Regions from separate parts of the Cupriavidus malaysiensis genome, predicted to be linked through region 1. Evidence: riboswitches for the same ligand, from Rfam matches in the RefSeq annotation. Region 1 holds a riboswitch; the other holds the start of a gene.
The links. Region 1 has a riboswitch for ZMP and ZTP ahead of glyA (serine hydroxymethyltransferase). Riboswitches for the same ligand answer to the same signal wherever they lie in the genome.

Region 1 (6,952 bases):
GCGCTGCGCATACAGCGAGTTGCCCAGCCAGTACTGCGCCAGCGGCAGGTAAGGACTCTGCGGATACTTCTTGGCGAAAGCGGCGAAGGCCTGGCCGGCCCCCTTGAAGTCGCCGCCCTGGAAACGCTGCAGCGCCGCGTCGTATTCCGGCTTCTCGGTCGGCTGCGACAGCCCTTCCCTGCCGTCAACCGTCACCTGCTGCGGCTCGAACTTCTTCAGCCGTGCATCCAGGTCCGCATAGTAGTCCTTCTGCTGCTTCTGCAGCGTCTCCAACTGGTTCTGCAAGACCTCGTTCTGCCCGCGCAGCCGCGCCACTTCCTGGCGCAGGCTCTCGAGCTGGTTCTGCATGTCGAGCTGGACGCGGCTGTTCTGGTCGATGCGCTGCGAAGCCGTGGCCTGGAAGGCGTTGAACTGGTCGCGCATGGTGACGATGGCGCGGCGCGCCTCGTCATCGTCGAACACGCCGGCGTGCGCCGGGCCCGTGGCGCACAACAGGCCGGCACAGGACAGCGCGGCCAGGCAGGACAGTTTGGAGACGCGTGCATTCATGGCGTGGATCGTCCGATCAGTAGACGATGTCCGCGCGGCGGTTTTCCGCCCACGAGGCTTCGTCGTGGCCGGTCGCCTTCGGCTTCTCCTTGCCCAGGCTGACCGATTCCATCTGGCTGTCGGGCACGCCCAGCGAGCTCAGCGAGCGCAGCACCGCTTCGGCGCGCTTCTGGCCCAGCGCGAGGTTGTACTCGCTGGTGCCGCGTTCGTCGGTGTTGCCCTGGATCAGGATCTTGCGGTCACGATGGGCCGCCAGGTACTTGGCATGCTCGGTCAGCGTGCCCTGGTACTCCGGCTTGACCGAGTAGCTGTCGAAATCGAAGTAGACGCTGCGCTTGGCCAGCGGGCTGTTCGGGTCGTTCAGCGCGTCGCGCGAGACGTCGACCGGCGCCACGGCGCGCGCGTCGGTGGTCGCACCGCCCTTGCCGGCGCCGGCGTTGGCGGTGTCATCGAGCTTGACACCCGAGCTGCAGGCGCCGAGCGCCAGCAGCGCGGCGACGGCAAGGGTCTTGGTCATCAGTTGGGACATGGCAGAACACTCCTGTTATTGCATGAATGGGCCCCAGGACGGCTCACGGACTTCGCCGGACTGGAGGGACAGAACCTGGCGGGTACGCCCGTCAGTGGACACCGCCGCCAGCACCGAGCGACCGCCGACTCGGGTGGCGTAGAGAATGTACTTGCCGTTGGCGGCGAAGCTCGGCGCCTCGTCGTTGCCGGTGTCGGTGAGCGAGGTCACGTCGCCCGTACCGAGATCCAGCAGCTGCAGTTTGAAGCCGCCTGCGCGCGTGATGTAGGCCAGTTGCTTGCCGTCCGGCGAGATGCGCGGGCTGACGTTGTAGCTGCCCTTGAAGGTGACGCGCTGGGCCGCCCCGCTCGATTCGCCATCGGCAGGCATGCGATAGATCTGCGGGCCGCCGCCGCGGTCGCTGGTGAAGTAGATGCTGCGGCCGTCCGGCGAGTACATCGGCTCGGTGTCGATGGCGCTGCTGCGGCTCAGGCGCTTGAGTCCGGTGCCATCCGCGTTGACCTGGTAGACCTGGGTATTGCCGTCGCGCGACAGCGCCACGGCCAGGTGCTGGCCGTCCGGCGACCACGCCGGCGCGCTGTTGTTGCCCTTGAAGTCCGCCACCTTGGAGCGGCGGCCCGTGGCCAGGTCATGCACATAGACCACCGGCTTGCGCGACTCGAAGGAAACGTAGGCGACACGGCGGCCGTCGGGCGACCACGAGGGCGAGATGATCGGTTCGATACTGGTCAGCGCCACCTGCGGGCTCTGCCCGTCGGAGTCGGAGATCAGCAGCTGGTAGCGGTTGCCGACGCGCGAAACATAGGACAGCCGCGTGGCGAAGATGCCGCGTTCGCCCAGCAGCTTCTCATAGATGTAGTCGGCGATCTTGTGCGCGGTGACACGCAGCTGGCCCTGGTTGACGTTGAAGACGAGCCCGCCCAGGCTCTGCCCCTTGACGGTGTCGTAGAGGCGGAAGCGCACATCGTACTGGCCGCCGCCGGTGGGGGTCACGGTACCGGCGACGAAGGCATCGGCACCGCGCGTCTTCCAGCTGCCCAGGTCCACCTGCGCCGATTCGGCGACGGTGGCGCCGGACGGATCGACATTGCGGATGCGGCCGCTGCGCTGCAGGTCGGAACGGATGATGGCGGTCAGGCTCAACGGCGCCTGCGCCTCGCCCTGGAAGTTGGCGGTGGCCACCGGGAACTGGCTGGAGCCAACCCCGCTGATTTCGACATTGAGCTGCGCCTGTGCGCCACCGGCGGTGAACGCCAGCGTCACGGACAGCAGGATGGGGGCCCAGAGCTTTCGCATGCTGCTCCTCAATCAAGATCTAGATTCATGGGGCGCGGCCGGCGGGCGGCACGGCGCGGCGTAGCGCGCACCACGCGGGCATCGATATACCGCATGCTCGCGTTGGGCTGCGTCAGGCAACCTGAAATGGTAGCGATGGGACAGACCCCCGATATTGATAGTTGCACAAAGTTGCAAATCATAGGGGGCCGTGCCTGCCTCAGTCCTTGGGACGGAAAGTGATGGTGAAGTTGCCCGGCGCCTTGCCGTTCTCATCGCGCGGCAACGGGTCCGAACGCTCGACCGCGCGCAGCACGGCGTTGTCCCAGGCGGCATTGCCGCTCGACTTGCTGAGGCGGGCCGACATCAGCGAACCATCCGGCGCCAGTTGCACCGTCACCACGGCGGCCGGGTTGCCGGCGACGTCTTCGGTGAAGATGATGTTCGGCTTGACGCGGCGGCGCACGCGATCCGCATAGCCCGGCGAGGCCTTGCCGCCACTGCCGGCACCGGAGCCGGCCTGGCTGCCGACCCCGCCTCCGCCAGCGCCGCCGCCACCGGCCGCCATGGCCTGCAGGCGCGCCAGCTCGCCGCGGCGCTGGGCGTTGGCGGCCGCCTCGGCCTTGGCCTTGGCCTCGGCGTCGGCCTTTGCCTTGGCCTTGGCTTCGGCATCCGCCTTGGCCTTCGCTTCTGCCTTGGCCTCTGCCTTGGCCTTGGCATCCGCCTTGGCCTTGGCATCGGCTTCCGCCCGGGCCTTCGCTTCCGCGTCAGCCTTCGCCTTGGCGTCCGCCTCCTTGCGCTGCTGTTCCTTCAGCTGTTGCTGCTTGAGCTGCTGCTCTTTCAGCTGCTGCGCCCTGAGCTGCTGTTCCTTGAGCTGCTCCTTGCGCTGCTGCTCCTGCTGGGCCGCGAGCTGGGCCGCCTGCTGGGCCGCCTTGCGGCGTTCGTCTTCCTTGCGCTGAGCCGCCTGGCGCTCGGCCTCCTCGCGCGCCTGGCGCTCGCGCCGTTCCGCCTGCTTGCGCGCCTCTTCGCGCGCCGCGGCCTCGGCCTGCCGGCGCTTGAGCTGCTGCAGGGCGATGTCGGCCTCTTCCTCGGCCTGCTGACGTGCCGACGGCGCGGGCGCAACCGGCGCAGGCTGCGTGACGGGCTGCGGGGGTGGCGGTGCCGGCGTGGGTGCGGGAGCGGGCGCCAGGTCGGCGGCCGTCCACAATTCGGCCTCGGAGCCGACCGGGGTGCTGCTCTGCCAGTGCACGCCGTAGTACAGCACCAGCCCCAGCAGCAGGTGCATCAGCAGGGCCAGCAGGAAGGAACGCAGGGTCCCCTTCTCGCGCACCGGCTGGTATGGATAGGCGGCCTTCTTCATCGACGCTTCGACACTCGCGGCAGGCGGGTTACGTTAGTGGGTCCCGGCGGGACGCCTTACTTGGACTTCACCATCAGACCGACACGCTTGACGCCATCCGCCTTCAGCTCGGACATCACGTCCAGCACCGCCTCGTAGCGTACCGAGCGGTCGGCGGCGATCACCACCGGCTGGTCGGGATTCTCTTCCTGGCGCTGGTTGACGAAGGCGATCAGGCCGGCCTTGTCGAGCTTGCGGTCGAAGGCCTTGCCGGCACTGTCCTGCCCGCGCGCGCTCAACGCACCGTCCTCGTGCACGGTGACGACGATGGGCGGCGTCTTCTGCTGCGGGGTGGCGTTGGCCACCGTGGGCAGGTCGACCACGGCCGGGCTCACGATCGGCGCGGCCACCATGAAGATGACGAGCAGCACGAGCATCACGTCGATGTACGGCACGACGTTGATCTCGGCACTGGCGCGGCGGCGCGAGCCGCCGCGACGCTGGATAGCTGCCATAGCTTGGCTCCTTGCTGGCGATCAGCGCGTCTGGCGCTGCAGGATGTTCAGGAACTCTTCCATGAAGCTCTCGAAACGGATTGCCAGCCGATCGATCTCGGTCGCATAACGGTTGTAGGCGATCACCGCGGGAATGGCGGCAAACAGGCCGATGGCCGTGGCCACCAGCGCTTCGGCGATGCCGGGCGCCACCGAGGCCAGGGTGGCCTGCTGCACATTGGACAGGCCGCGGAAGGCGTTCATGATGCCCCACACGGTGCCGAACAGGCCGATATAGGGGCTGACCGAGCCGACCGAGGCCAGGAAGGGAAGATGCGATTCCAGCACATCCATCTCGCGCTGGTAGGCCGCGCGCATGGCGCGGCGGGCAGCGTCGAGCAGCGCTCCGGCGTCGTTGCTGCGCTCGCGCGCCTTCAGGAATTCACCCATGCCGGACTCGAAGATGCGTTCCAGCGCCCCGGTGTTGTGGCGGTTGTTGACCGCGCTGTTATACAGCGCCTGCAGGTCGCCGCCGGCCCAGAAATCGCGCTCGAAGCCTTCGGTCTGGCTGCGCGCGGCGCGCAGCGCCATGTGCTTGCGGAAGATGTAGGTCCACGAGAACAGGGACATCACCAGCAGCAGCGCCATGACGGCCTGCGCCAGCAGGCTGGCATGCAGCACCAGCGAAACGATGGACAGGTCTTGCGAGACGGTCACGGGATTCATCGGGCGGTCTTGATAGTTGCGAGGACGGGGGCGGGGATGGGGGCGGGTCGAAATGTGGACTTGTCTACACAGCCGACCCGGATGGCGCCGGTCGCCAGCTGCTGCTCCCCGCGCCACGCTTCTTGGGCGAATTGGACCGAGGCCGGCCCGACCCGTTCAATCCGGGTCCGGATCTCGATCTGGTCGTCCAGGCGGGCGGGCGCATTGTATTCCACCGCCGTGCTCCTGACGACGAAGACCACGCCGGCCTCGTCGGACAGGGCCTGCTGGCCGATGCCGAGCGACCGCAGCCATTCGGTGCGGGCGCGTTCGAAGAATTTCAGGTAGTTGGCGTAGAACACTACGCCGCCCGCGTCGGTATCTTCCCAATACACGCGCAGGGTCCAGACAAAGTTCGTCATGGCCGCGATTGTAGCGGAGCCGTGCGCGACATTGACGTAAACCCTTGGCCTGCCCGCCACAGCCATGCCGCGCCGCTTGCGGCCGGCCCGAGGCTCGCGTAGACTCGCGCCAACCATTCCATCTTGCGCGACTGGCGAAGTCAGTGGGCACTACCACGAGGAAGCGCAAGTTCTCTGGCGTGAAGTTCAGACGCCTGCCGCTCGCCTGGGCAGCGAATGGGAAGCAGGGTGCGCCCTGCGCCGGCCGCAACCAGGCCGGTGCAGGTCGCATGTGCCTTCCCCCGCGCGCCCTACCCCCGAAGCCAAGTCGGATCCCCTTTTCAAGACGAATCCCGCCATGTTCGAACGCAGCCGCTATACGATCGACCAGATCGATCCGGAACTCTTCGCCGCCATCCAGAAGGAAGACCAGCGCCAGGAAGATCACATCGAGCTGATCGCCTCGGAAAACTACACCTCGCCGGCCGTGATGGCCGCGCAGGGCTCGCAGCTGACCAACAAGTACGCCGAGGGCTATCCCGGCAAGCGCTACTACGGCGGCTGCGAGTACGTCGACGTCGTCGAGCAACTGGCGATCGACCGCGTCAAGCAACTGTTTGGCGCCGAAGCCGCCAACGTACAGCCGAATTCCGGCTCGCAGGCCAACCAGGGCGTGTTCTTCGCCGTGCTGAAGCCGGGCGACACCATCATGGGCATGAGCCTGGCCGAAGGCGGTCACCTGACCCACGGCATGGCCCTCAATATGAGCGGCAAGTGGTTCAACGTGGTCAGCTACGGCCTGAACGCCCAGGAAGACATCGACTACGACGCACTGGAAAAACTGGCCCAGGAAAAGAAGCCCAAGCTGATCATCGCCGGCGCGTCCGCCTTCGCCCTGCGCATCGACTTCGAGCGCATCGCCCGCGTGGCCAAGTCCATCGGCGCCTACTTCATGGTCGACATGGCCCACTACGCCGGCCTGATCGCCGCCGGCGTCTATCCGAACCCGGTGCCGCATGCCGACTTCGTCACCACCACCACGCACAAGAGCCTGCGCGGCCCGCGCGGCGGCGTGATCCTGATGAAGGCCGAGCACGAGAAGGCCATCAACTCGGCCATCTTCCCCGGCATCCAGGGCGGCCCGCTGATGCACGTGATCGCCGGCAAGGCCGTGGCCTTCAAGGAAGCACTGGCGCCCGAGTTCAAGGCCTACCAGCAACAGGTGGTGAAGAACGCCGCTGTGCTGGCCGAGACCCTGATCGCGCGCGGCCTGCGCATCGTCTCCGGCCGCACCGAGAGCCACGTGATGCTGGTCGACCTGCGCGCCAAGCAGATCACCGGCAAGGAAGCCGAGAAGATCCTCGGCGACGCGCACATCACCGTCAACAAGAACGCCATCCCCAACGACCCGGAAAAGCCCTTCGTCACCTCGGGCATCCGCCTGGGCTCGCCGGCCATGACCACCCGCGGCTTCAAGGAAGAAGAAGCCCGCCAGGTCGCCAACCTGATCGCCGACGTGCTGGACAACCCGCACGACGAGGCCAATATCGCGCGCGTGCGCGAGCAGGTCGCCGCGCTGACCAAGCGCTTCCCGGTCTACGGTTGAGGCATTAAGACCGCCTGCCCCGCCGCCCGCCCGGGCGGCGCCAGGCTCGGGCAT
Region 2 (6,952 bases), 1.4 Mb from region 1:
TCTCGCCACTCAGATGGAAATGCCCATCAAGCAGGGTGCGTGCGTCATCGCTTGAGACAATCTCGGCTCCGGCCGCGGAAAGCTGCTCTTTGGATGGCACCTCATCGAACGGGAGGAGTTCTCCATCGGCTCCCGGCTTATGCACGGCTCGCGGTACGAACATGCCGTCATTCACGTGTACGGGGATCTTGCGGTCACCATTTGCATCGGTGATCAACTGGATCGCTGTCAACATCCCCCCGACATGGTCCCAGTGGCCATGAGAGAAGACCGCTGCGTCAATATCTCCGAAACGCAGACCAAGCCTCTCGCCGTTTCGTTTGATCGCATAGCCTTCCGGGCCGCTATCAAACAGGACCGTATGCGTTTTGCCGTTGAGCGTAGTCTTGATCACCAGGGAAAGACCCCATTGCGCACAACACAGGCACCGTCCGGTCAATTGGGACGCACCGGCTCTCACAATGTTGGAAACCTCGCCAGTTACACGTTCTGGAAGCGAGGAAAGAAGATCACTGACATTGTCGAGAAGAACAAGAACTTCACAGCTGTCCACTTCTTTGAGTAACACGATACTATCCTTCTTAGATTCCAGCCGGTCGAATTTTTTTAGCGTTAAAGACGGAATGTTGCTTAAAACAATCAGCAAAATCGCGCTGACGAATGCATCCATGGCGCATGCCTGCGATACGTTCCGCGATATGTCCGGCCGCTAGATAGACGAGGCTCTAGTGCCAATAGGTGTCACGAAGATCGCGACTCGGCTCCAAATGCCGGAGGTTACCGGCAATCGCGAGTCGACGTCGCGAACGCCATAGCCTTCCATCAGGATCGTCTCCCGCTCCTTGGTCACGGCCAGCGCGAGGCCCGGCAATTGCCATTCAGCCATCGGCGCTTCGACAAAGTCATCGAACTCTTCCAGCATGTGAGGCGCTCATCTCTTAGTCCGGGGCAGACGCTGAATGTAGCAAATCGCGCGGGAGTTGTGTGTCGGCGTACTGAGGAAGAGCAGGGGCACGCCGGCGGACGCTCGGATCGAGACGGCAGACGAGAAGACGTGCTAGGATCTCTTCACTCGCGTGACTGGCGCATATAGATAGAACACTATCGGGGAGCGTGAGTTTGCTGCCGCCGCGCGCCTGGGCATTACCTACTATCCATGGAGATGGGTTATGCCTGATTTCACACAATTGCTCATGTTCGCTCTTGTGGCGTTGGGAATGGTTTTGACGCCGGGGCCGAACATGGTCTATCTGATTTCCCGCTCAATTTGCCAAGGTAGACGTGCAGGCCTCATTTCGTTGGGGGGTGTTGCGCTGGGCTTTGTATTCTACATGCTCTGTGCGGCATTCGGAATTACGGCCTTTGTATTTGCAGTGCCTTACGCATACGATGCGCTTCGCTTTGGTGGTGCTTTATATCTTTTGTATCTTGCCTGGCAAGCGGTCAGGCCAGGCGGACGATCCGCATTTGCCGTGCGTGACCTGCCGGTCGATACTCCAATGAAGCTCTTTGGCATGGGGTTTATCACTAACCTGGCGAATCCAAAAATCGCCATCATGTATCTGTCGCTGCTGCCCCAGTTCATTACGCCAGGACATGGCAGTGTTCTTGCGCAATCGCTGGCGCTTGGCAGCGTTCAGATTTCGATCAGCCTTGCCGTCAACGCACTGATCGTCGTGACAGCCGGATCGATATCGATCTTCCTGTCGGGACGCCCGTCGTGGCTATTGGTGCAGCGCTGGCTGATGGGAAGCGTTCTGACAGGTCTGGCGGTACGGATGGCATGCGAGTCCAGGAAATAGCGACGCCTCGCATGGGCTGTATGTCGCCCCTGCGTTAAAGAAGGTCTGCGCAACGCGGATCGATGCTGACCTTCCACGCCCCCCAACAGTTGAGGGATCGCCCTGGATAACGCGTTCCGCACACAATCTACCGATGCCCCAGGCAAGCTACAAGACGGAAACCTATTGGAAACAGTACCAATCCTTTTTTCCCGCACATGCGCGAGTCACCACGGCCAGCGGCCCGAATGAAGAGTGGCTCCCCTGGAAAGGAGCATCGATCCATGTTGATCGATTTCCCTGCGCAGCGTCGCCGCTGACCGTGATCGTCGTGCATGGAGGAGGGGGATACGGCCGGTTGTTCGCGCCGATTGGCAAGCTATTGCACAGCGCAGGCTACGAGGTCGTCGCTCCGGATCTACCGGGGTATGGGTTGAGTCAGGCGCCTCCTTCACTGGTCTCTTATGAGGCGTGGTCCGACTTGCTATGCGATCTGGCAACCATCGAGTACCGGCACACCGGGCGACGCGTGGTCTTGTGCGGCGGAAGCCTTGGTGGCTATCTGGCTTACCTGTGCGCGGCACGGATGGGAGACGGCCCCATTGCTGGCGTGATCGCCACAACCCTTGCGGATCCGCGGACGCCGCTGGTGAAACAGCAGTTTGCGCGCAACGCGCTGGTGCGCCACGTCATGATGCCCCTGTTGCCCTGCTGCGCGCCTCTGATCGGCAGACTGAGGCTGCCCGTGAAGTGGTTTACCAAGATGGACGCGATGTCGAACGATCCATCGCTGAACCGGCTCGTTGCCGAGGATCCTTACGGCGGCGGCGTACGTGTGCCGGTCAATTTCATGCAGTCGATTTTCGCCGTGCGGCCGGAAGTCGAGCCCGAGGACTTCGACCACTGTCCTCTCCTGCTGGCACATCCCGCAAACGATCGCTGGACGGGCTTCGAATCGAGCCGGCAGTTCTTCGACCGCATCAAGGGCGAGAAGAGATTGGTGATGCTGGAAAACTGCGGCCACTTTCCAGTGGAGGCGCCAGGTATCGCGCAACTGGAACAGGCTTCGATCCGATTCCTGCGGGAGATCGCCAGCAACGGACCGCGCGCGTGACCGCGTGAGTTGGTCGCAGGAGTATTGGCGATGCCCAGCCCCGCGCCCGCCAGCAGGCAGAGATGATCGCGTAGGCTGTCAGGCAGGCCAAGTTGCCTTTCTGGGGGGGCGGGCTCCGTCCATGCCAAGGCGCCGGATAATTGGGAGAGCGGACCCGATATTCCCATGATCTGCGCACGCCTCACGCGCCGGTAGTCAGAATTGATATCGCAAGCCGGCGACGAACTGTCTGCCGAGACCGGGAATGACTGCAAGGTTGCCCCATGAGGCAGGATAGTAGGTCTTGTCGAACAGGTTGTGGATGTCGAGATAGACCTTGGTACGGCGGTCAATCTGCCAGTACGAGACCAGCTTTACGGTTGCGTATGCCGGCAGCGAGTAGGTGTCCGTCGCGTTGCCGGAGCGCGAACCAGCATAGACAACGCCCGCACCAACGCCATAGCGGCCACCGACCCATGGCATGGCGTCTTCGCGGATTGCCAGCAAGCTCGCGCTTACCTTGGGGATGTTGGTAAGGCGTGTCCCAGCTGCGATGGCGTTGTCTTCGGTGACCTTTGCATCAATCAGCGAGAAACTTGTGCTGATGCGCCAGTTCTGGTCCACTTGACCAAAGGCATCAATCTCAACGCCACGGCTCGTGGCTTCGCCGGCTGCAATGTTGAAGTTCGGGTTGGTCGGGCTGCGGGTGAGCACGTTGCGCTTCTGAATGTCGTACACAGACAGCGTTGCACCGAGCCTGGCATCGCTGGACTGCCATTTCACACCAGCCTCCACTGCACGGCCGTGCTGGGGACTGAAGGCGTTGCCGGATTCGTCCACACCGGTGTTCGGCCGGAACGATTTCCCGAACGACAGGTATGTCGAAATCTCGGCGGTCGGCAGCCAGGTGAGTCCTACGCGTGGCGACACGGCCGTTTGATTCTGACTGCTTGTCTTCGCAGTGATGAGGTTGTCGACTGACTGCTGATAGCTATCAAACCGTACTCCGCCCAGCAGCTTCCACTTCTCCCCAAGCGAGATCTCGTCTTGCATGTATGCACCGAAGTTTCGCTGGTTCTCTCGCGTGGATGTACTCAGAGTTACCGGCGGCTTCGCTTGCCCGTAGACAGGGTTGTAGATATCGATTGCATACCGATTCATCGAGGGATTCGAGTACGCGATGTCCATGCCCATGTACAGCCGTGACACATCGAGACCAACCATCATGCGATGGCCGATTCCGCCGGTGTTGAAGTTACCTTCCACTTCGGCTTGGACAGACGTATCGCGCGACGGCAACGAGCGCCAGCTATTGCGCCGCGTCAGCGTGCGGCCGTCTGCCAGCAGGCTTCCGAACTCGGCTGCGTTGCCTTCGAAACCGGATTCCTTGTAGCTCACGCCGAACCGCGTGCGCCAACCAGGGGCGAGGTCCCGCTCGAGTGTCAGTTGGTGCGTGTTGCTTGAGAGATGGAGGTTAGGGTCGTTCGGCTCTTGCAAGTATCGGTCACGTGGCAGCACGAGTTTGCCGTTCACGTTGATAACGCCGCGGTCCAACGGTGTTTGCACACGCATGAACTCTCCCTCGTACTGGAGCAGCGTGTCATTGTCTATGGCCCAGGCCAGCGCAGGGGCGATCAGGTACTTGTGGTTGTCGATGAGCGAACTGCGGCTGGCACCGTCTTCTGCCATCATGTTCAGACGGTAGGCAAACTTGTCGTTGACTGGCCCGGTCGTGTCTACGGTTGCGCGCGCGAAGCCAAGCGTGCCGCCACTGACCTCAGCCGTCGTCGACCGCGTGAACTTCGGCTTCTTGGTGACGATGTTGATCGTTCCTCCGGGCTCACTACTGCCGTACAGCGCCGCTGCCGGACCTTTCAGAAATTCGAAGCGCTCTACAGTAGCCGTATCCCGCATGGGACTATAACCGCGGGATCCTGGAAAACCATTTACCAGGTAGCCCATATCGGTGCTGCTGAAGCCCCGAATGGCATAGTTGTCCCACGTCCCGCCGAAATCGTTTTGCCTGGCGATACCGCTCACATAGTCCACAGTGTCAGACAGGCGGGTTGCGCCAAGGTCTTCGATGAGCGCTGACGTGACCACGCGAACGGACTGCGGCACCTCGCGCAAGGGTGTTTCAGTGCGCGTGGCACCTCCGGCTTCTGTCGGGACGTACTTCGATGCAGCGCTCGCGGCGACCCTTACCTCGGGCAATTCGGAGTCTGGAAGGGCGTCAGCATCGGCGTATGCGAAGTCCGATATGGGAAGAAGAAGCAAGCTGACGTGACAGAAATGGCGTGCAATCAAGCTGCGCGGGTACGGCGGAGTCAAAGACATGTTCAAACTGAGTGTGAGGCTCTATGCACTAATATACCTCAACAAATGCAAATACGTCTCATTTGAATTAATGCCGAGAGGTCTTTGCTTTCGGGCTGATGGATCATGCCCAAGGTCCATGCGCAGAAAGCGCAGCAGTTCCGGTGCGCGTTCCTTGCACGCTTTCGGCTGGGGACACGACATGAGGCTGGAGGCTGCGATCGAACGCGCCATGGAAGGGGCGGCGGCCCGCGAACTTGCGGGCCATGGCCTGCTATGCCCACGCAGAGAAAGCCTTCGCGGACGGCGGCTCCCGCAACGTGATGGCTATGCGTTGCGCTGGTTATACCTGGAGGCCAGCTGTGAGCGACGGCGCCATGCGTCGCGACAGCGCTGAGCGGCGGCCCAACAGAAACGCGCGGAGCAGCATCGGATAGTCCGCGCGTACCGCCTCGACGACCGATGGCCGCATCGCCAAGGCGCGGCGCCAGTTCCGCGCCTTCGGCAAGCCCTCCAGGAAACCGAAGTCGCCGATCGCATCGAATACGTCGAAATACCGGAACACAGGTCCGAAGACCGCATCGACGATGCTGAAGGGCTCGCCTGCGAAGTACGGCCCGTCGCTGAGCGCGGCCTCGATCTGCGCGAAGCGGGCTTGGATTTCGCCCGCGCGCGCGATCAACACGGGTTCGTCAGTGGCGTTGTAGAACGCCCCGATCGAATTCAGCAGCGCCGAGCCGAACTCCATCCACGATCGATGTTGCGCCCGCTGCAGAGCGTTCGTCGGGTGCAGGCGGGGCAGTGCCGTCTCGTCGAGGTACTCGCAGATGACGGCAGACTCGAAGATCGCCTCGTCGCCCACCAGCAGCACCGGTGTCTTGCCCAATGGCGAGATGTTCCTGAACCAGTCCGGCTTGTCCGCCAGGTTGATGTCCCGGCGCTCGAACGCCACGCCCTTTTCCGCCAGCACGATGGCCGCGCGCTGGACGTAGGGACACAAGGCGTGCGACACCAGCACCAGGTCCGGCGCCGCGCGCCGCGCATCGGCGAGGCTTGCGCGCGGTTCCGGGAGGCCGATCTGCGTGGCGGAAGGTACCGATGCGTCCATGGTGTGGTTCGAGGCGGGTGGCAGATGGGACGACTGTAGTCGTGCACTAGCGAAATCAGAATAGGCCGGATGGCAAGCTCCGATTGCAAAAGCGCAATGCGAGATGTGCCCCCGGAAACTTGGAGTGTCGCTCGCGTCAGGCCCGCTTGCCGACCATGCAGAGGTACTGTCGCCGGTTTCGGCCACCTTCGGCTTCGGCTCGTTGACCAGCACGCTATGCGTGGCGCAAGCGCTGTTCCCCTCCGTGCGCATGGGGTGCCCCGTGGAGAAGATTTCCTTCTCATGGCCGCCTTCCTTGAACAGCCACGAGATCTGCCATCCGCTGCTCGGCGGATCTTCTTCAGGAGACGATTTCCGCTTATATTCGACGCTCGTTTGTCAGCCACTGCGCCGTGCGCGAAGGGAGTCTCGCATGTCCAAGACGAAATACGCCGCCTACAAGCCCGCCGCCCCATACTTCGATCTCGTCCGAGGGGCGCTGGGGGATCTTGTCGATGGCGAGCACTTCTTCGATGTCGTCACCGACGGCACCGTCTACGAGGTGCGCTATGACTTCCCCGGTTGGCCTCGCGTCATTCGGGGGCGGACCGACCTGATGGCAGCGTTCAGGGGCTATGTCGACAACATCGCCCTGCAATCCGCGGACCGGCTGCT

Region 2: it holds a riboswitch for ZMP and ZTP, as region 1 does, so the genes downstream of both, BKK80_RS10320 (LysE family translocator) here and glyA (serine hydroxymethyltransferase) in region 1, are expected to answer to the same signal.

Annotation. Positions count from the first base shown of each region.
Region 1 is NZ_CP017754.1:3,688,864-3,695,815, forward strand. It holds gene ybgF (tol-pal system protein YbgF) at 1-549, opposite strand, end outside; gene pal (peptidoglycan-associated lipoprotein Pal) at 566-1,078, opposite strand; gene tolB (Tol-Pal system beta propeller repeat protein TolB) at 1,094-2,374, opposite strand; gene tolA (cell envelope integrity protein TolA) at 2,574-3,713, opposite strand; gene tolR (protein TolR) at 3,770-4,207, opposite strand; gene tolQ (protein TolQ) at 4,229-4,912, opposite strand; gene ybgC (tol-pal system-associated acyl-CoA thioesterase) at 4,909-5,313, opposite strand; ZMP/ZTP riboswitch at 5,431-5,531, shown strand; gene glyA (serine hydroxymethyltransferase) at 5,651-6,898, shown strand.
Region 2 is NZ_CP017754.1:2,324,277-2,331,228, forward strand. It holds gene BKK80_RS35460 (MBL fold metallo-hydrolase) at 1-670, opposite strand, end outside; gene BKK80_RS10315 (serine hydrolase) at 710-922, opposite strand; ZMP/ZTP riboswitch at 1,067-1,149, shown strand; gene BKK80_RS10320 (LysE family translocator) at 1,170-1,802, shown strand; gene BKK80_RS10325 (alpha/beta hydrolase) at 1,936-2,895, shown strand; gene BKK80_RS10330 (TonB-dependent siderophore receptor) at 3,091-5,211, opposite strand; gene BKK80_RS10335 (glutathione S-transferase family protein) at 5,534-6,298, opposite strand; gene BKK80_RS10340 (nuclear transport factor 2 family protein) at 6,711-6,952, shown strand, end outside.